4 regions of the Bradyrhizobium sp. USDA 3315 genome follow, and region 1 is predicted to be linked to each of the others. Evidence: predicted binding sites of a transcription regulator. Region 1 holds the regulator's gene; each other region holds the start of a gene.

Region 1 (5,109 bases):
GCACCACGCGCTGAAGAACATCAACCTGACGCTCGGCACCAACCGCGTCACGGCGTTCATCGGCCCGTCCGGCTGCGGCAAGTCGACCCTGCTGCGCATCTTCAACCGGATGTACGACCTCTATCCGGGCCAGCGTGCGGTCGGCCAGCTGATGCTGGACCAGACCAACATTCTCGACCCCAAGCTCGACCTCAACTTGCTGCGCGCGCGGGTCGGCATGGTGTTCCAGAAGCCGACGCCGTTCCCGATGACGATCTACGAGAACATCGCCTTCGGCATCCGCCTCTACGAGAAGATCTCGAAGTCCGAGATGGACGACCGGGTCGAGAAGGCGTTGCGCGGCGGCGCGCTGTGGAACGAGGTCAAGGACAAGCTGAACGCCTCCGGCCTGTCGCTCTCCGGCGGCCAGCAGCAGCGCCTGTGCATCGCGCGCACCGTGGCGGTGCGTCCCGAGGTGATCCTGTTCGACGAGCCGTGCTCGGCGCTCGACCCGATCTCGACCGCCAAGGTCGAGGAACTGATCCAGGAGCTCTCCGAGGACTACACGATCGCGATCGTCACCCACAACATGCAGCAGGCGGCGCGCGTCTCCGACAAGACCGCCTTCATGTATCTCGGCGAGCTGATCGAGTTCGACGACACCAACAAGATCTTCACCTCACCGAGCGATCGGCGCACCCAGGACTACATCACCGGCCGGTTCGGTTGACCGGCGCATGATCCGGAAAAGTGGAAACCGGTTTTCCGATCAGGTCATGCTAAAATTCAGGACACGAAGCCATGATCCCCGGGATCATGGTTGAGGGAGACAAGCGATGGCTTCTGAACATACCGCCAAGGCATTCGACAGCGACCTGCAGGAGTTGACCCGCCTGGTCGCCGAGATGGGCGGCCTGGTCGAACGGATGATTACCGAGTCGGTCGACGCGCTGATCCGTCGCGACGTCGCGCTCGGCAAGCGCGTGGTCGCCGCCGACATCGAGATCGACAATCTGCAGCGCAACATCGAAGAGCGCGCGGTGCTGACGATCGCGCGCCGCCAGCCGATGGCGATCGACCTGCGTGAGATCGTCAGCGCGATGCGCGTCGCCACCGATCTCGAGCGGATCGGCGACCTCGCCAAGAACATGGGCAAGCGCGTCGCGGCGCTGGAGAGCGATTTCCAGCCGCTGAAGTTGATCCGCGGCCTCGAGCACATGACCGACCTCGTGCTGTCGCAGGTCAAGTCGGTGCTCGACGCCTATGCCGCGCACGACCTGCCGGCGGCGATGAACGTCTGGAAGGGCGACGAGGAGGTCGATGCGATCTGCACCTCGCTGTTCCGCGAACTGCTCACCTACATGATGGAAGATCCGCGCAACATCTCGTTCTGCATCCATCTGATGTTCTGCGCCAAGAACATCGAGCGGATCGGCGATCACGCCACCAATATCGCCGAGACCGTGTTCTACATGATCGAGGGCCAGCAGATCACCGACAAGCGCCCGAAGGGCGACATGACCACTTTTGCCACCACGGTGCCGGGCAACTGAGGCATGATCGGCAAGCACGGAACCGGCAAGAGCGAAACTGGACGATCCTCGCGACAAATCGTTTCCGCGGGGACTATGCTCAAGGAAGTAAGCGTTTCGGTTTGCGTCTGGGCAACGGATCACTACAGAGAAAGAACTTAAACCGATGAGCGCACGCATTCTGGTAGTCGAAGACGAGGAAGCGCTGACGACGCTGTTGCGCTACAATCTCGATGCGGAAGGCTACGATGTCGAGACGGTGGGGCGCGGCGACGATGCGGATACAAGGCTGAAGGAGCGCGTTCCCGACCTCGTGGTGCTGGACTGGATGCTGCCGGGCCTGTCCGGCATCGAACTGTGCCGCCGCCTGCGGGCGCGGCCCGAGACCAAGCAGCTTCCGATCATCATGCTGACCGCGCGCGGCGAGGAAAGCGAGCGCGTGCGCGGGCTTGCCACCGGCGCGGACGATTACATCGTCAAGCCGTTCTCGGTGCCGGAGCTGCTGGCGCGGGTGAAGGGCCTCTTGCGCCGAGCCAGCCCGGAGCGGCTTGCGACCGTGTTGACCTATGGCGACATCGAGCTCGACCGCGAGAAGCGCCGCGTGGCGCGCTCGGGCCGTCCGATCGATCTCGGGCCGACCGAGTATCGCCTGCTTGAATTCTTCCTCGAGCATCCCGGCCGCGTGTTCAGCCGCGAGCAATTGCTCGACAGCGTCTGGGGCCGCGACATCTACATCGATGAGCGCACCGTCGACGTGCATATCGGCCGCCTGCGCAAGCTGCTCAATCCGGGCCGCGAGCAGGATCCGATCCGCACCGTGCGCGGCGCCGGCTACGCGCTCGACGACCGCTTTGCCAAGGCCGAGCCGCAGCCGTAACGGCCATGCGGCACTCATAAACCGCAACACGGCGTCGTCCCGGCGAAAGCCAGGGGACCCATACGCCGCGGCCAGCGCAATCGGCACGCGGCCAGACGGCTTTCTAACAACACCCATTCGTGGTTATGGGTCCCGGCCTGCGCCGGGACGACGCCGGTGATGTAGCGGTAGCCCGGATGGAGCCGACGGGTCGCGCGAACGAGCGCCCCGTTGGCTCCATCCGGGCTGCGTCACACAAAAAAATCCCCGCTTTCGCGGGGATTTGTCTTTGAGGTCTTCCGTCGTTTTCCCGAGTGCTCACTTGATCTGCGGTTTCGCCGACGGCCGGCGGCGATCGGCGGCGGGCTGGTAGGCGACGCGCGAGTGATGCGCGCAATAGGGCAGGCCGGCGAGCGCCTTGCCGCCGCAGAAGAAGAATTCCGGGCTCGAGGGATCGCCGACCGGCCAGTGGCAGGTGGCCTCGTTGAGCTCGAGCAGCGAGAGCCGCTGGCTCATCGGCACCACATTGTCGTAGGAGATCGGATCGGGCTCCATCTCGACCTCGAAGGCGTGCGCCAGCGCGGTGTTGCCGCGCGAGACCGGACGCGCCACCCGCATCATGTGCTGGGCCGGGCGAGCCTTGCGCTGCCGCGGCGCGGCAGTGGAGGGTGCCTTGGCGCGGCCGGAAAGGCCGAGCCGATGCACTTTGCCGATCACGGCGTTTCGCGTCACATTGCCAAGTTCCGCCGCGATCTGGCTGGCCGACAGGCCGGACTCCCAGAGTTTCTTCAGCTGCTCGACGCGATCGTCGGACCAGGTCAATACAGTCATCGCATTCTTCCCTTCGCGTAGCGCCGGCCAATCATTGGAGCGGCGCTGCGAGCCAATCTGGACAAATATCCCTGCGGCCAGAATCCCTTAGCCCTCGCCGGGCACGGTGTTGCGCCCGAACGTTTACGCGAGACACAAAGGCTACTTAGAGGGTCCAGTACCGCCGCACGAGATGTCGTACCCGACAGGCCAAACGCTACAATATGGCGTGACTCTGGCGCAAGAGTCCGCGGTCGTGCGTCCACATGTTCCCACACAGTTAAGCATCGCGATGAGGCTTTTCCACCGCACCGGAATGCTCCGGATTGCGCTCGTTTCGCATTGCAGGAAGGCCACTTCGTAGCGATTGACACTTACCGACCGCAGCATAGAATGCCCGCCACGTGCCGCCCGCAAAGGCGGCCGTTTTGTTTTCCGAAGCTGGCCGTTGCTGCGCTGGCGTCAAGGCGCAGCGGCAATTGTCGGCTTAAAAACCGTCAGTGAACGCCATGACCAACGCTGCCACGTCGCATCTGCTCCCCGTCTTCGCCAGGGTCGATCTCGGCTTCGAGCGCGGTGAGGGCGCCTGGCTGATCGCAACCAACGGAGACCGCTATCTCGATTTCACCTCGGGCGTCGCGGTCAACGCGCTCGGGCATGCGCATCCGCATCTGGTCAAGGCGCTGCAGGAACAGGCGACCAAGCTCTGGCACATGTCGAACCTGTTCAAGAGCCCGGACGGCGAGGCGCTTGCCGCGCGGCTGTGCGAGCAGAGCTTTGCCGACTTCGTGTTCTTCTGCAATTCCGGCGCGGAAGCGATGGAGGGCGTGATCAAGCTGGTCCGCCACTATCACTTCTCCAAGGGCCATGGCGAGCGCTACCGCATCATCACCTTCGAGGGCGCCTTCCACGGCCGCACGCTGGGCACGCTGGCGGCGACAGGCTCGGCGAAATATCTTGAGGGCTTCGGCCCGCCGATGGACGGCTTCGACCAGGTGCCGCATGGCAACATCGAGGCGGTGAAGAAGGCGATCGGCCCGCACACCGCCGGCATCCTGATCGAGCCGGTGCAGGGCGAGGGCGGCGTGCGCTCGGCGCCGCAGGCGTTCTTCAAGGCGCTGCGCGCGCTGTGTGACGAGCACGGCCTGCTGCTCGCCTTCGACGAGGTGCAGACCGGCATGGGCCGCACCGGCGAGCTGTTCGCCTACAAGCGCACCGGCGTCACGCCGGACGTGATGTCGCTGGCCAAGGCGCTCGGCGGCGGTTTTCCGATCGGCGCGGTGCTGGCGACCGCGCAGGCTGCGGCCGGCATGGCGCCCGGCTCGCACGGCTCGACCTTCGGCGGCAATCCGCTCGCGGTCGCCGCCGCCAATGCCGTGCTCGACGTCATGCTGAAACCCGGCTTCTTCGAGCATGTGCAGAAGATGTCGCTGCTGCTCAAGCAGAAGCTCGCTTCCGTCGTCGACCGTTATCCCGGCGTGCTGTCGGAGGTGCGCGGCGAGGGCCTGTTGATCGGCGTCAAGGCGGTGGTGCCGTCGGGCGACCTGATCGCAGCGCTGCGCAGCGAGAAGCTGCTCACTGTCGGCGCCGGCGACAATGTGGTGCGGTTCCTGGCGCCGCTGATCGTGACCGAGCCCGAGATCGACCAGTCGATCACCGCGCTCGAGCGCGCCTGCTCTGTGCTGTCGGCGGCGCAGCCGAAGAAGGCGGCTGGATAATGAGCAAGCCGGTCCGTCACTTCCTCGATATCAACGAGCTGCCGCTCGGCGAGCTGCGCAACATGCTGTCCGCCGGAGCCGCCATGAAGGCGAAGCTGAAGGCGCATGAGAAGGGCAGGAAGCCGCTCGAAGGCAAGACGCTGGCGATGATCTTCGAGCGCCCGTCGACCCGCACAAGGGTGTCGTTCGACGTCGGCATGCGCCAGCTCGGCGG
Region 2 (5,109 bases), 4.6 Mb from region 1:
CCTGGCCGTGCGGATCGAGACCCGGAAAGCAAGGCAGCAGCGAGGGATGGATGTTGAGCATCCGCCCGTACCAGTGCCGCGCGAACTCGGCGGTGAACAGCCGCATGAAGCCGCCGAGGCAGATCAACTCGACCTGCCTGTCATCGAGCGTGCGCTGCAGCACGGCCTCGAAGCCGGCGCGGTCCTTGCCGAACGGCTTGCTCTCGATGACGATGGTCGCAATGCCGCTGGCGGCCGCCTTCTCGAGCCCGGCGGCATCGGCGCGGTTCGAGATCACGGCCACGATCTCGGCTGGGAAATCCGCAGCCTTCGCAGCCTCGATCAGCGCGGCCATGTTGGAGCCGCGGCCGGAGATCAGGATGGCGACGCGGCGCTTCATCGCGAGAGATCGAGATGACCGTTATAGATCACGCGATGCTCGCCTTTGGCCTCGATCACCTCGCCGAGCAACGTCACGGTCTCGCCGCCGGCGGTGAACGCCTCGGTCACGGCGTCGACCGCATCAGCCTTGACGATCGCGATCATGCCGATGCCGCAGTTGAAGGTGCGCAGCAGTTCGAGTTCGGCGATGCCGCCCTGCTCGGCCAGCCATTTGAACACCGGGAGCACCGGCAGCCGCGCCAGATCGATGCCGACGCCGAGATGCTTCGGCAGCACGCGCGGAATGTTGTCGGTGAAGCCGCCGCCGGTGATGTGGGCGAGCCCCTTCACCGCGCCGGTGTCGCGGATCGCGCGCAGGCAGGATTTCACATAGAGCCTGGTCGGCGTCAGCAGCGCTGCGCCAAGCGTCATGACCGGCGCGAACGGCGCCGGCGCGTCATAGGCGACGCCGGACTGCTCGACGATCTTGCGCACCAGCGAATAGCCGTTGGAGTGCACGCCGGAGGAAGCCAGCCCGATCACGGCATCGCCCGCCGCGATATTCGCGGTCGGCAGCAGCGTGCCGCGCTCGGCCGCGCCGACCGCAAAGCCGCCGAGGTCGTAATCGCCATCCTTGTAGAGGCCGGGCATCTCGGCGGTTTCGCCGCCGATCAGCGCGCAGCCGGATTCGCGGCAGCCCTCGGCGATACCAGCGACGATCTGCGCGGTGGCCTCCGGGTGCAGCTTGCCGCAGGCGAAATAGTCGAGGAAGAACAGCGGTTCCGCGCCCTGCACGACGAGGTCGTTGACCGACATCGCGACCAGATCGATGCCGATACCGCCATGAATGCCGGTCTCGATCGCGATCTTCAGCTTGGTGCCGACGCCATCGGTCGCGGCCACCAGGACCGGATCCTTGAAGCCGGCGGCCTTGAGGTCGAACAGCCCGCCGAAACCGCCGATCTCGGCGTCCGCGCCAGGCCGCGCGGTGGCCCGCACCATCGGCTTGATCAAATCGACCAGTCGATTGCCGGCGTCGATATCGACACCCGAATCCGCGTAAGTGAGCCCGTTTTTGCGCTCGGTCATGCCCAATTCCAGATGATCAGGGGCTGGTTACGAGGAATTCCGCCCCCGCGCAATGGCTCGCGGCGCTGCCGCCGCGATACTATGTAGATAACACAAGGCGGCTGCGCAAAAGAGCCGGATATCGAGTAAAATCAGGCTTCTAGCCGGGAAGCGATCCAAGTTGAGCATTCCGAACATCATCACCCTCGGCCGCATCATCCTGGTGCCGGTGATCGTCTGGGCCATCGTGTCCAGCCAGATGGAGATTGCGTTCGCGATCTTCGTGATCGCCGGCGTCTCGGACGCGGTCGACGGTTTCCTCGCCAAGCGCTTCAACATGACGAGCGAGCTCGGCGCCCTGCTCGATCCGCTCGCCGACAAGGCGCTCCTGGTGTCGATCTATGTCGCGCTCGGAATCTGGGGCGCGGTGCCGCGCTGGATCGTGATTCTCGTGGTGTCACGCGACATCATGATCGTCTCCGCCGTGATTGTGTCATGGTTGTTCGACAAGCCGGTCGAGATGAAGCCGCTGATGGTGTCGAAGCTGAACACGGTGGCGCAGGTCGCGTTCGCAGCGCTGGTGCTGGCCTCGCTCGGCTTCGGCTTTCAGCCACATCCTTACGACCTGATCCTGATGGGCCTGGTCACGATCTTTACTTTGGGTTCGGTGTCCCTCTATCTCGTGGAGTGGGTGCGGCACATGAGCACCATCGAAGCTCGGTAGGCGGGATCCGGAAAAGTGGAAGCCGGTTTTCCCGCGACAAACGCGACGCGTTTGCGCATGGCTAAAATGAAGTGGTTTGGAGACCTGCGTGGCCAGTAGCGTTCAACCTCGTCAATTGGCCTTGGCCCTGCCGCACGAGGAGAAGCTGACCCGCGACGATTTCCTTGAGGGCCCTGCCAATGAGGCGGCGCTGGCGCTGATCGACGGCTGGCCGGACTGGCCAAACCGAATCATGCTGCTGGTCGGGCCTGACGGCTCCGGCAAAAGCCACCTCGCCGCGATCTGGGCCGAGAGCGCCGGCGCGCGCTCGACCGCGGCGCATGCGCTGACCGCCGACACGGTGCCGACCGCGCTTGCGACCGGTGCGCTCGTCGTCGAAGACCTGAGGCCGGCGGATTTCGACGAGCGCGCAATGTTTCATCTGATGAATCTGGCGCGCCAGGACGATGCCTACGTGCTGATCACGGCGCGCATTCCGCCCTCGGCGTTCGAGATCGAATTGCGCGACCTGCGGTCGCGGCTCCGCGCGGTGCCGACCGTGACGCTGCTGCCGCCGGACGACCAGCTGTTCCGCGGCCTGATTGTCAAGTTCTGCGCCGACCGCCAGATGAGCGTGGACGAACCGCTGGTCAGCTATCTGAGCAACCGGATCGAGCGTTCCTACGTTGCCGTCCGGCAGGCGGTCGAGCTCCTGGATACCGAGGCACTCCGGCTCGGCCGTCCCGTCACGCGGGCGCTGGCGGCGGAGCTGTTGCGCGACGCCTGATCCATCCCGCGGCTTGACGGCGCAGGCGAGCGGAACATCAATGTCATCGAAACGTCATCGCAATATCACATGGTCTCTGCGGCTCTCGGCTACACCGCCCCGGCCCCTGCCCTGAATTGGACCAGCACTTTATGGACTCGGCACAAGCTACTGAAATCAAAGAAAAAGAGGCGGAATTTCCCGCCATTCCCGCAATCGCGACCAGCCCCGAACGCTTCATCAACCGGGAGCTCTCCTGGCTGCACTTCAACCGGCGGGTGCTCGAGGAATCGGTCAATCTCGGCCATCCCGTGCTGGAGCGGGTCCGCTTCCTGTCGATTTCGGCGAATAACCTCGACGAGTTCTTCATGGTCCGTGTCGCCGGCATCAAGGCGCAGGTCCGCGAGGGCATTACCGAGCGCAGCCCGGACGGCCTGCTGCCGGCCGATCAGCTCGTGATGATCAACAAGACCGTCTCGCAGCTCGCCTCCGACCAGCAGGCGATCTGGAGCGACCTGCGGGATATCCTGGCCAAGGTCGGCATCCAGCTGGTCGACGGCCGCGACGTCACCAAGTCCGAGCGCAGCTGGATCGAGGATCACTTCCTCCACAGCATCTTCCCGCTGCTGACGCCGCTGGCGATCGACCCGGCGCATCCCTTCCCGTTCATCCCGAATCTCGGCTTCACGGTGGCGCTGCAATTGTCGCGGATCTCCGACGGCAAGGCGATGAACGCGCTGATCCGCATGCCCGGCAAGATCGACCGCTTCATCCGCATCCCCTCCACCAAGGAAGGCGCGCCGGCGCGGCTGATCACGCTGGAGCAGGCCACCGGTCTCTTCATCGGCCGCCTGTTCCCCGGCTACACCGTCAAGGGCCAAGGCGCATTCCGCATCATCAGGGACTCCGAACTCGAAATCGAGGAAGAGGCCGAAGATCTCGTTCGCCTGTTCGAGACCGCGCTCAAGCGGCGCCGCCGCGGGTCGGTGATCCGGCTCGAGATCGAGGCCACGATGCCCGAAGAGCTGCGCATCTTCGTGCAGCACGCCTTGTCGGCCGCAGACGACGAAGTGATCCTGGTCGACGGCGTGCTGGCGATGAACGAGCTGTCGCAGCTCACCCGCCTCAATCGCCCCGACCTCGAATTCCCGCCCTATGTGCCGCGCCACCCCGAGCGGGTGCGCGATCATGGCGGCGATATCTTCGCCGCCATCCGCCAGAAGGACCTCGTGGTCCATCACCCCTACGAATCCTTCGACGTCGTGGTGCAGTTCCTGCAGCAGGCGGCACGCGATCCCGACGTGGTCGCGATCAAGCAGACGCTCTATCGCACCTCGAACAATTCGCCGATCGTGCGCGCGCTGGCGGAAGCCGCCGAGGCCGGCAAGTCGGTGACCGCGCTGATCGAGCTGAAGGCGCGCTTCGACGAGGAAGCCAATATCCGCTGGGCCCGCGACCTCGAACGCGCCGGCGTGCAGGTGGTCTACGGCTTCATCGAATTGAAGACGCATGCCAAGCTGTCGATGGTGGTGCGCCGCGAGGGCGGCAATCTCACGACCTATGTGCACACCGGCACCGGCAACTATCACCCGGTCACCGCGCGCATCTACACCGACCTCTCCTACTTCACTTCGGATCCGATCATCGGCCGCGACGTCGCGCGGGTCTTCAACTACATCACCGGCTATGCCGAGCCGAGCGACATCGAGAAGATGGCGGTGTCGCCGCTGACGCTGCGCAAGCGGATCATCGAGCACATCCACGGCGAGATCGCCCACGTCAAGCACGGCCGGCCCGGCGCGGTCTGGATGAAGATGAATGCGCTGGTCGACCCTGATATCATCGACGCGCTGTACGAGGCCTCGCAGGCCGGCGTCTCGGTCGAGCTCGTGGTGCGCGGCATCTGCTGCCTGCGGCCGGGGCTGCCGGGACTGTCGGAGAACATCCGCGTCAAATCGGTGATCGGCCGGTTCCTGGAACACGGCCGAATCTATTGCTTCGGCATGGGTCAGGGCCTGCCGAGCACAAAAGCTGCTGTGTATATCTCGTCCGCTGACATGATGCCGCGAAACCTCGACCGCCGCGTCGAGGTTCTCTGTCCGCTGCAAAATCCCACGGTGCATCAGCAGGTTCTCGAACAGATCATGGTCGCGAACCTGAAGGACACCGAGCAAAGCTGGCAATTGTTGCCGGATGGGTCGTCAACGCGTAT
Region 3 (5,109 bases), 5.0 Mb from region 1:
ACATCCAGACCCGCGCCGGCGCGATCGATCAGGCCGTCGAGACCGAAGAGGAGGCGTTCGACTACGCGCGGCGCTTCCTGTCCTATCTGCCGTCGTCGGTCTACGATCTGCCGCCGACCATTCCCTGCACCGACGATCCGGAGCGTGCCGAGCAATCGCTGCTCAAGGCCGTGCCGCGCAACCGCCGGCAGGTCTACAAGATGCGGCCGATCATCGATGCCGTCGTCGACAAGGGCTCGTTCTTCGAGGTCGGCACCAATTTCGGCCGCCCGATCATCACCGGATTGGCGCGGATCGAGGGCAGGGCGGTGCTGCTGCTCGCCAGCGATCCGTTCCACTATGGCGGCTCGTGGACCGCTGACGCCTGCCAGAAGGTGGTGCGCTGGGTCGACTTCGCCGAGACCTTCCATCTGCCGGTGGTCTATCTGATGGACTGCCCGGGCTTCATGATCGGGCTCGAGGCGGAGAAGACGGCGACCATCCGCCACGGCGTGCGGGCGATGGCGGCGGTCAACCAGAGCACGGTGCCGTGGTGCACCATCATCATCCGCAACGCCTTCGGCGTCGCCGGCGTGGTGCATCAGCCGGCCAACCGCTTCTCGATGCGCTATGCGTGGCCGTCGGCCTATTGGGGCTCGCTGCCGCTCGAAGGCGGTATCGAGGCGGCCTATCGCGCCGAGATCGATGCGGCCGCCGATCCCGCCGCCAAGCTGCGCGAGATCGAGGATCGCCTCAACAAGCTGCGCTCGCCGTTCCGCTCGGCCGAGAAGTTCTGGGTCGAGGAGGTGATCGATCCGCGCAAGACGCGCTCGCTGCTCTGCGAGTTCGCGCGCCTCGCCGAACCGATCCGCAAGGCTGGTCCGCCGAGCAACATGTCGACGCGGCCGTAAGCGGCGCCTCAATCGTCATTGCGAGCGCAGCGAAGCAATCCATATAACCATGTGCTGAGGTATGGATTGCTTCGTCGCTGCGCTCCTCGCAACGACGACACGTATTTACTCCGCTTCGCGATGCACGTCGTGGATCACGATGCCCATGCCGTTCTCGGGCATCTTGATCCATTCGCGCCGCTTCAGCGAGCGCTTGGTGTCCTCGTGCCCGCTCACCCAGTGCTCGCGCATCGAGGTGCCGGAGAATTCGTGATCCTTGGCGTCGCCCTCATAGGCCTTCTGCTGATAGATCAGCTGCAATAGCGTGATGCCCGGCAACCGGGCGTTTGCCTTCTTGAGCTGGCGCTCCTCGTCCGACAGCTGATCGTCGGGGATTTTTCCCAGCGCATTGTGCAGGGCGGTGCGCAGATTGTAGGTCTTGCGATAGACGTCGGTGTTGTAGCGGGTGCGCGACGAATACATGATGTCCTTGTGCCGGGCCATCACGTCCTGGATGTCCCGCGGCAGCGCGCCGCGCGCCGAGAACAGGTCGACCTGGAACACCAGCGAATTCATGTTGTCTTCCTGGTCGAGCAGATGCTGCAGCGGCGTGTTGGACACGATGCCGCCGTCCCAGAAATGATCGGTGCCGACCTTCACCATCGGCAGCGCCGGCGGCAGCGCGCCGCTCGCCATGATGTGCTCGGGAATGATCTCGTCATGGGCATTGTCGAAATAGATGAAGTTGCCGGAGAGCACGTTCACTGCGCCGACCGCGAAGCGTATCTTCTTGGAATTGATGCGGTCGAAATCAACCAGCTCGAGCAAGGACTCGCGCAGCGGCGTGGTGTCGTAGTAGCTGGTGGCGGTGCGCGCGCCGGCCGGGCTGAACCACGGATTGGCCTGGTGCGGGGTGAAGAAGCCGGGTTGTCCGAGCGTGGTCGTCAGCCATGAGCTGGTGAAATTGCGCGCCTTGCGGAAGACGTCGCCGTCCGGAGTGTAGTGCCAGATCTTGCGGCTGGTGATGCGATCCCAGAATGTGTGCAGCCGCTCCAGCCGCTTTTCGGGCGGATTGCCGGCGATGATCGCCGAGTTGATCGCGCCGATCGAGACGCCGCAGACCCAGTTCGGCTCGATGTTGGATTCATGCAGCGCCTGATAGACGCCGGCCTGATAGGCGCCGAGCGCGCCGCCGCCCTGCAGGACCAGGGCCACACGATCGCAGCCTTCTGGACGCCAGCCCGGCGTCGCGTGTTCGATGTCGTCGAAATGCGGGGTTCGCGCGTCCATATCAGACACTCCAGAAATTCGCGGCGAGAATTCAGCGCGCCGATGACGCCGTGATGACAATTGCGGCGGCCGCGCAAGGCGCATCCGGCATGGCTGCCTGCATGGTTAGCATTGGCCCCAGTAGCGCGACGCGGGTCACGACGCGTAACCGCGGTCATGCGCCTGACGGAAATTCCTCACATCGCTGTCAATCTCGGCCGTTAGCTTCCGCGCAAACTTTTCAAACAGGGGTTATTGCGATGCGCAGGGAAGATCTGCTCAAGCTTCCGTCGATGCCGGCCGCCGGCCCGAGCTATCCCGCCGGTCCGTATCGCTTCATCGATCGCGAATTCCTCGTCATCACCTATGAGACCGATCCGGAGTTGATCCGCGCCGGCCTGCCCGAGCCGCTGGAGTCGATCGAGCAGGCGATCGTGCATTACGAATGGATCAAGATGCCCGACAGCTTCGGCTTCGGCAGCTACATCGAGTCCGGCCTCGTGATCCCCGCGCGCCTGCATGGCGAAGAGGTCAACTTCGTCTGCCAGATGTATCTCGACGATGATCCGCCGATCGCGGCCGGCCGCGAGATCTGGGGCTTTCCGAAGAAGTACGCTCATCCCAAGCTCGAGATCGTCAAGGACACGCTGACCGGCACGCTGGAATATGCCGGCCAGCTCGTTGCGATGGGCACGATGGGCTACAAGCACGAGAGCATGGCGGGCAATGGCGACGTCACCCGCGCGACGCTGTCGAAGACGCAAGTTAATCTGAAGATGATCCCCGGCGTCGACGGCCATCTCGAGGTCTGCCAGCTGGTCGCGATCAACTTGACCGACATCGTCGTCAAGGGCTCCTGGATCGGACCCGGCCGGCTTCACCTGGTGCCGCATGTCAATGCACCGGTCGCCGATTTCCCGGTCAAGCGTGTCGTCGGCGCGCACCACTTCCTCGCCGATCTGACGCTGCCGTTCGGCCGCGTCGTGCATGACTACAACAAGGAGGCTGCGGAGGCGGCGCCGACCGGCCTGGCCGCGGAGTAGGGCGGTCGCTGACATAAAACTGTAACAGGCGCGTCCTCCTATGTTGCGTCGAAGGGACGCGCTTGCTCAGCGTTGCGCGTGGGCGAGGTCTTGAACATGTCATTTCGCGCGGTTGCGTTATCGATTGCCTTGGGGGCGGGCCATGCTGGCTGATCCACCTCCCGCTCCGGTCGGGTCGCTGCTGACCCGCGAGGCGGTCCCCGGTCTGGTCTGGGCGTTCCGCCTGCATCACGACGGCCGTGCCGAGGCGCTTCCGATCGATGCGCCGATCGAACCGAGCCATGACGGAAGGCTGTGGCTGCACTTCAACCTGACCGACGTTCGCACCCGGGCATGGCTCGCCAACATGCACATCCCGCAGCTGGCGCGGGACCTGCTGCTGTCGAATGACAATTTCCAGCAGATCCACGTCGTCGACAATTGCGTCTACGGCGTGTTTTCCGATCTGGTGCGGGATATCGACGCCGCGACCCGGGAGACCGGCTTTCTCCGCTTTGCGATGACCGAACGCCTCCTGGTCAGCGGCCGCCATCAGGCGCTGTGCTCCGCCGATGCGACACGCCGCGTGCTCGAGGGCGGCCATCGCGTCGGCAGCGTCGCGGCGCTGCTGGAGAAGATCGTCGACGAGATCGCCGACACCATGGACCGCATGGCCGACAAAATCGGCACCGATATCGATGCGATCGAGGAGCGGGTGCTCGCCGAGGATACCGGATCGGAGCTGCGCAAGAATCTGAGCCGGATGCGCCGCACCTGCGTGCGCCTGCATCGCCAGCTCGCCGGCCTGCGCGTGCTGTTTCACCGGCTCGAGCAGAAGAACACCGACAATCTCAGTCCGGCGCTGCGGCTGCAGGCCGGCAAGCTCGCGCAGCGGCTCGACGGCCTCGACCACGACATCGTGGAACTGCACGAGCGCAGCCGCCTGCTCGAGGAGGAGCTGCGCTTCAAGCTCGAGGAGGAGAGCAACAAGCACCTCCACGCGTTGTCCGTCGTCACCATGATGCTGCTGCCGCCGACGCTCGTCACCGGCATCTTCGGCATGAACACCAAGGGATTGCCGTTGACCGACGTCGACAGCGGGTTCCTGGTCGCGGCCGGCCTTCTGATCGGGTCGGCGCTGCTGGCTTATCTGCTGATGCGGCGGCTCGGCATCGTCAAATAGCGCGAGCGCACCGCGGTATTCCCGATGTGCAGAGTTCTTTCCCGCGCGATGTTGGTGGCCGCGGCCCTCGCGCTCGGCGCGCCGGCGCATGCGGAGGACAAGCCGGCCGCCGACCGGATTGCGGATACGCGGGCTGCGCTCGAGGAGGCCGGCTACCAGTTCAGCCTGACCTATATCGGGGAGGGTTTTGCTAACGTCTCCGGCGGCGTCAGCAATGGCGCGGCCTTTACCGGCCGTCTCGATCTCGGCACCACCATCGACCTCGAGAAGGCGATCGGCTGGACCGGCGCGACCTTCCACGCCAACATGTACCAGATCCACGGCGACGGGCTGTCGCGGAGCTATGTCGGCAACCTGTTCCTGGTGTCCGGCGTCGAGTCGTTGCCGGCGACGAGGCTCTATGAATTCTGGATCGAGCAGAAGCTGCTCGGCGGCAAACTCTCGGTGCGCGTCGGCCAGCAGGGCTCGGACGTCGAGTTCATCGACAGCCAGTACGACGACATCTTCATCAATTCGGCGCTGGGCTGGCCCGGCATTGTCGGCACCATTCTGCCGGCCGGCGGACCGTCGCCGCCACTCGCCGTGCCCGGCATCCGGATCAAGGCCAATCTGTCCGACCGCATCACCGCCTATCTGGCGCTGTTCGACGGTTCGGCTTCGCCGCCGCAGGGGACGGACGATCCGCAGATCTTGAACGCCCACGGGCTGAATTTCCGGGCCAACGATCCGCCGTGGTGGATCGGCCAGCTCAAATACAAGTTCGAGA
Region 4 (5,109 bases), 530 kb from region 1:
GGGCCGCAAAGGGCACGCGCCTGCTCGGCGTGCGCGCGGTGATCTGCCAGAGCTTCGAGCGCATCCATCGCTCCAACCTGGTCGGCATGGGTGTGCTTCCGCTCACCTTCCAGGACGGCACGTCGTGGTCCTCGCTCGGCCTCAAGGGCGACGAGAAGGTCACGATCCGCGGGCTGCAGGGCGACCTGAAGCCGCGCCAGACGCTAACGGCCGAGATCGTCTCCGCTGACGGCGGCAAAAAGGATGTCCCGCTGCTCTGCCGCATCGATACGCTGGACGAGCTCGACTACTATCGCAACGGCGGCATCCTGCATTATGTGCTGCGCAAACTCGCGGCCTAAGGCCCCTTTGTTTGAGCATGGTCTGTCCGGAAAACCGCTTCACACTTTTCCGGACCATGCTCCAACGCGGATTTGTGATCGGTGCCTCACTGCTTAGTGAGTAGCGGCTAAAAAGAAGGCGGCCTATGAAAAGGCCGCTTTCTCGCGTTTTGGGGCACGCAAGTTCAGGGACAGACTTCATGCTCCGTACAATTACGGATGGAAATCATCACGACTGGTTCGCAGTATGACAGCGATGATGGCCTATAACTGTATCTCGCGATGGTCCAGCGCCCTTGGTATCTGCGCAATCGTCGCGATCATCCGCCCCGCCCACGCCGATCCGCGTGCCGTCGTCGAACTCTTCACCTCGCAGGGATGCTCGTCCTGTCCGCCCGCGGATAAGATCATCGGTGACCTCGCGAAGGACCCCAACGTCATCGCGCTGAGCATGCCGATCGACTATTGGGACTATCTCGGCTGGAAGGACACGCTGGCCGATTCCCGTTTCAGCGCGCGCCAGAAGGCCTATTCGCATGTTCGCGGCGACCGCGACGTCTACACGCCGCAAGCCGTGATCAATGGCTCCGCGCATGTGATCGGCAGCGATCGCGCCAGTATCGAGGACGCCATCAAGGACACCGAAAGGAGCGGCAGCGTGATGTCGGTGCCCGTGACGATGACGCTGAGCGGCAAGCAGATCAACGTGTCGGTCGCCGCATCGAAGTCGCCGGCCGTGTCGCGCGGCGAGGTCTGGATCTGCTCGATCTCGAAGTCGGTGCCGATCTCGATCGCGCGCGGCGAGAACCGCGGCCGCGAGATCACCTACCACAACGTCGTGCGCAATCTCCTCAAGGTCGGTGACTGGAACGGTTCGTCCGGGAGCTGGACCGTGCCGCTGGAGAACATCACGCGTGACGGTGTCGATGCTGCGGCGGTGTACGTCCAGGACGGCAACCGCGACAAGCCGGGCCCGATGCTCGGCGCTGCCTTCACCTCACTTCACTAGCGCCTCGCTGCGGTAAGGCGTGATGCGCTGGCTTCCGCCGGTCGCACGCATGTTTTCGTGCAGCCGCATGGCGACAAACCTGCATTCAGTGATCTGCCGAAAGGAAGGCGCCGGTGCTTGGCGCGCGCGTCTTGCTTGCGCAGGTCCCAAAACAAAAAGGACCAACTTTCGTTGGCCCAGTGTTGGGATTTGACTCCCCTGCGAACAGGCCCGATCCCGACGGCCCCGGGGGGCTGGGGGCTGAGGAATCCGGAACCGAAAGGACCGGGCCAACGCAGGATTTCCTTTTCGCAGGGCAGCGGGGCGGGCGATGGGCGGAAGTGGGGCAGCAATATGATTCCGCTAACGTTCCCGTGACTCTGCGGTTTTCCGGACAATCCGCCGCGTGCGGCGGTGGTTAAGGCCCGGTTGCATTGCGATTGGCCCCTTGCGGGTCCCCTCGCTTAGCGCGATCATGTCACTCTCGTGACGATCCCGGAGAGGGGCCTTCGGAACCCGACCGTCACCGAGGTGACAGGAGGCGCTCGATGAGTTTGATCTCGGAGGACACTGATCCGAGCGGGAGTCGTGCCGCGGCGCGCACCGCCGCCGCGACCCCTCAGCCTAACCGCGTGACATTCAATCGACTTGAGCTCAACCGCATTCTCAATCTCTACGGCCGCATGGTCGCCGACGGCGAGTGGCGCGACTATGCGATCGACTTCCTGAAGGATCGGGCCGTGTTCTCGGTGTTCCGGCGCGCATCCGAAATGCCGATCTACCGGATCGAGAAGGATCCCCGGCTTGCGCGCAAGCAGGGCATGTACAGCGTCATTTCCGCGACCGGCCTGATCCTCCGTCGTGGCCATGAACTCGAACGCGTGCTGTTCGTGATCGATCGCAAGCTGTCGCTGGTGTAAGCGCGTCAGGTCAGTCTGCTTGTAGCCCGGATGGAGCCAACGGGTCGCGCGAACGCGCGCCCGATGACAGGCTCCGCGGAATCCGGGGAAGCTGTACCCGCGTGGTAAGACCGTCCCGGATGTCGCTTCGCTCATCCGGGCTACAAATCCGCTGATCCGCCGACACAGTTGTGCCCGAGCTTCGTAGCCCGGAGGAGCCAACGGGTCGCACGAACGCGCCGATGGCAGGCTCCGCGTAATCCGGGGCCGTTGAAGCCGCGGATGAGCCTGTCCCGGATTTCGCTTGCGCTTCATCCGGGCTACGCCACATCTCGCCTCGCCCAAAAGAAAAACCCCGGCGGGATGGCCGGGGCTTGGATTTGATCGGCTCGCTCGAGGCGCTTAGTCACGCTGGCCGAGCAGCTGCAGGAGCAGCGTGAACAGGTTGATGAAGTTCAGGTAGAGCGACAGCGCACCAGTGATTGCCGCACGCTCTGCCATCACGCCACCCTGCGAGGCGTAGCCGTAGATGTAGTCGTTCTTCAGCCGCTGGGTGTCCCAGGCGGTGAGGCCCGCGAACACCAGCACGCCGACCACCGACACGATGAACTGCAGCGCCGAGCTCGCCAGGAACAGGTTGACCAGGCTCGCGATGATGATACCGATCAGACCCATGAACAGGAACGAGCCCATGCCGCTCATGTCACGCTTGGTGGTGTAGCCGTAGAGGCTCAGCGCACCGAACGTTGCCGCGGTGATGAAGAACACGCGCACGATCGAGGTGTGCGTGTACACCAGGAAGATCGACGACAGCGACAGACCCATCAGCGCCGAGAACACCCAGAACAGGAGTTGGGCGGTCGCGGGCTGCAGGCGGTTGATGCCGGCCGAGATGACGAACACCATCGCCAGAGGGGCGAGGATGAACAGCCACTTCAGCGGGCTCACGAACATCGCGTAGCCGAACTGCGTCAGATAGGCGTTGCCGAACTTGGCGACGGCGGCCGACTGGTCGGTCGTCACCGCACCCATGTAGACGCCGAGCGCGGCGAGGCCGGTGATGGCCAGGCCGATGCTCATGTAGTTGTAGATGCGCAGCATGTAGGCGCGCAGACCGGCGTCGACGGCCGCAGCGTCAATGCGCCCGGCGGCCCGGCCGAAAGGAGAAGCGTAGTTGCGGTCTAGGTCCGACATGGTCGAATTCCCGTGGTTGGTCCCGGTGGAGCGCAAGGGATTTGCGGCGCCGGTCGTAAATCTATCTCAGATGGCTCGGTTTGCGGAACATTAATTCCGTGTCATTCAAACCGACTATCCGACCCGATTGGTATGTGGGAAATTAACACATCCGACGCAAGCTTCCACGCGCGGCCGAATGTCGCTCTGCCCTAGCATCATAGGCAAAAACGGCGCTCGCGCCGCTACATTTTGTCACAAATTCCGCAACACTGAGGCCGGCTTCTGGTTTAGCGCGAGCAGCGTCCCGGCGAGCCCCAGTCCGACCGTGACGACCAGCGCGGCGACCACGACCAGCGCGGCGCTGCCGGCCTGCCAGATAAAACTCAGCGTCATCAGCCTAGTCACGATCAGCCAGGCCGCGATCGAGCCGGCGATCACCCCGAACACCGCGGTTGCAAAACCGATCATCAGATACTCCAGCGCGTAGGCGCCGAGCAGTCGCACCCGCGTGGCGCCGAGCGTCTTGAGAATCACGGCGTCATAGACGCGGTGGCGGTGTCCGGCGGCGAGCGCGCCGCCGAGCACCAGGATCGCGGAGATCAGCGTCACGGCGCTGGCGCCGCGGATCGCCAGCACCAGATTGCTGACCACGCTGCCGACCGTCTCCAGCGCCTCGCGGACCCGCACGCTGGTCACCATCGGGAACGCGTCGGCGACCTGCTTGATGATGCGCGCGTCGTCGGCGGAATCGGCGTGTGGTTCCGTCAGGGTCGCGACATGGCTGTGCGGCGCACCCCTGAAGGCATTCGGCGAGAACACCAGCACGAAATTGATGCCGAGGCCCTGCCAGTCGATGTTGCGCAGGTTGGCGATTTTCGCCGGCACGTCGCGTCCGAGCACGTTGACGACGATCTCGTCGCCGATCTTCAACGACAGGCCGTCGGCGATCTTCTTCTCCATCGAGACCAGCGGTGGCCCGCTGTAGTCCGGCCCCCACCATTCGCCCTCGACGATCTTCGAGCCCTTGGGAATTTCGCCGGTGTAGGTCAGGCCCCGGTCGCTCTGCAGCACCCACTCCGAATCGACCGACGGCTTGAGCTGGTCGGCCTTGACGCCGCGCGCGGCCACGATCCGTCCGCGCAGCATCGGTACATCCTCGACGGTCGAGCCGGCGGCGACCTTCGCCAGGAAGGCATTGAAGCGGTCGGCCTCGGTGGAGGGGATGTCGATGAAGAAGAACGACGGCGCCCGCTCCGGCAGGGCGGCCAGGAATTGCCGGCGCAGATTGCCGTCGATCTGGGTGATGGTAACGAGCACCGCCAGCCCGAGCCCCAGCGACAGCACCACCGACGGCGTCAGCGCGCCCGGCCGGTGGATGTTGGCGATCGCGAGCCGCAGCATGGTCATGCGGCTGCGCGGCAGCCGCCGCGCCACCGCCATCAGGAGCTCGGCGATTCCGCGCAGCAGCAGGAACACCGCGATCGACGAGGCGACGAACACGGCAGCGACCCGCTTGTCATAGGCAAGCCCGATCGCGACTCCGATCAGGAGCGCGATCACCGCGGCCATCAGCGCCAGATAGCTCCAGCGCGGGCGATGCCACTCGCTGGCGACGGTCTCGCGGAACAGCGCGGCGACCGGCACGTCATGGACACGGCCGAGCGGCCACAGCCCGAACGCCAGCGCGGTGAGCTGGCCGTAGAGGAAGGACAGCGCGAGCTCGTCG

Evidence for each region. Region 1 encodes PhoB, which activates phosphate uptake and scavenging genes when phosphate is short. Its sites were predicted from a motif close to TGTCATNNANCTGTCAT; they were not measured.
Region 2: a site for PhoB is predicted at 2,960-2,976, ahead of ACVIYL_RS34515 (RNA degradosome polyphosphate kinase). Genes of this name have one in related genera too.
Region 3: a site for PhoB is predicted at 2,202-2,218, ahead of ACVIYL_RS36330 (acetoacetate decarboxylase). Genes of this name have one in related genera too.
Region 4: a site for PhoB is predicted at 1,784-1,800, ahead of ACVIYL_RS10270 (DUF2794 domain-containing protein). Genes of this name have one in related genera too.

Annotation. Positions count from the first base shown of each region.
Region 1 covers NZ_JBSRYP010000001.1:2,746,532-2,751,640, forward strand. The annotation lists gene pstB (phosphate ABC transporter ATP-binding protein PstB) at 1-709, shown strand, start outside; gene phoU (phosphate signaling complex protein PhoU) at 816-1,532, shown strand; gene phoB (phosphate regulon transcriptional regulator PhoB) at 1,678-2,388, shown strand; gene ACVIYL_RS12580 (GcrA family cell cycle regulator) at 2,686-3,198, opposite strand; gene ACVIYL_RS12585 (acetylornithine transaminase) at 3,687-4,895, shown strand; gene argF (ornithine carbamoyltransferase) at 4,895-5,109, shown strand, end outside.
Region 2 covers NZ_JBSRYP010000001.1:7,336,413-7,341,521, forward strand. The annotation lists gene purN (phosphoribosylglycinamide formyltransferase) at 1-379, opposite strand, end outside; gene purM (phosphoribosylformylglycinamidine cyclo-ligase) at 376-1,449, opposite strand; gene ACVIYL_RS34505 (CDP-alcohol phosphatidyltransferase family protein) at 1,610-2,152, shown strand; gene ACVIYL_RS34510 (P-loop NTPase family protein) at 2,241-2,918, shown strand; gene ACVIYL_RS34515 (RNA degradosome polyphosphate kinase) at 3,050-5,109, shown strand, end outside.
Region 3 covers NZ_JBSRYP010000001.1:7,721,344-7,726,452, reverse strand. The annotation lists gene ACVIYL_RS36340 (acyl-CoA carboxylase subunit beta) at 1-890, shown strand, start outside; gene ACVIYL_RS36335 (patatin-like phospholipase family protein) at 996-2,159, opposite strand; gene ACVIYL_RS36330 (acetoacetate decarboxylase) at 2,399-3,181, shown strand; gene ACVIYL_RS36325 (transporter) at 3,324-4,343, shown strand; gene ACVIYL_RS36320 (carbohydrate porin) at 4,392-5,109, shown strand, end outside.
Region 4 covers NZ_JBSRYP010000001.1:2,212,716-2,217,824, forward strand. The annotation lists gene acnA (aconitate hydratase AcnA) at 1-341, shown strand, start outside; gene ACVIYL_RS10265 (DUF1223 domain-containing protein) at 568-1,329, shown strand; gene ACVIYL_RS10270 (DUF2794 domain-containing protein) at 1,857-2,228, shown strand; gene ACVIYL_RS10275 (Bax inhibitor-1/YccA family protein) at 2,610-3,401, opposite strand; gene ACVIYL_RS10280 (ABC transporter permease) at 3,636-5,109, opposite strand, start outside.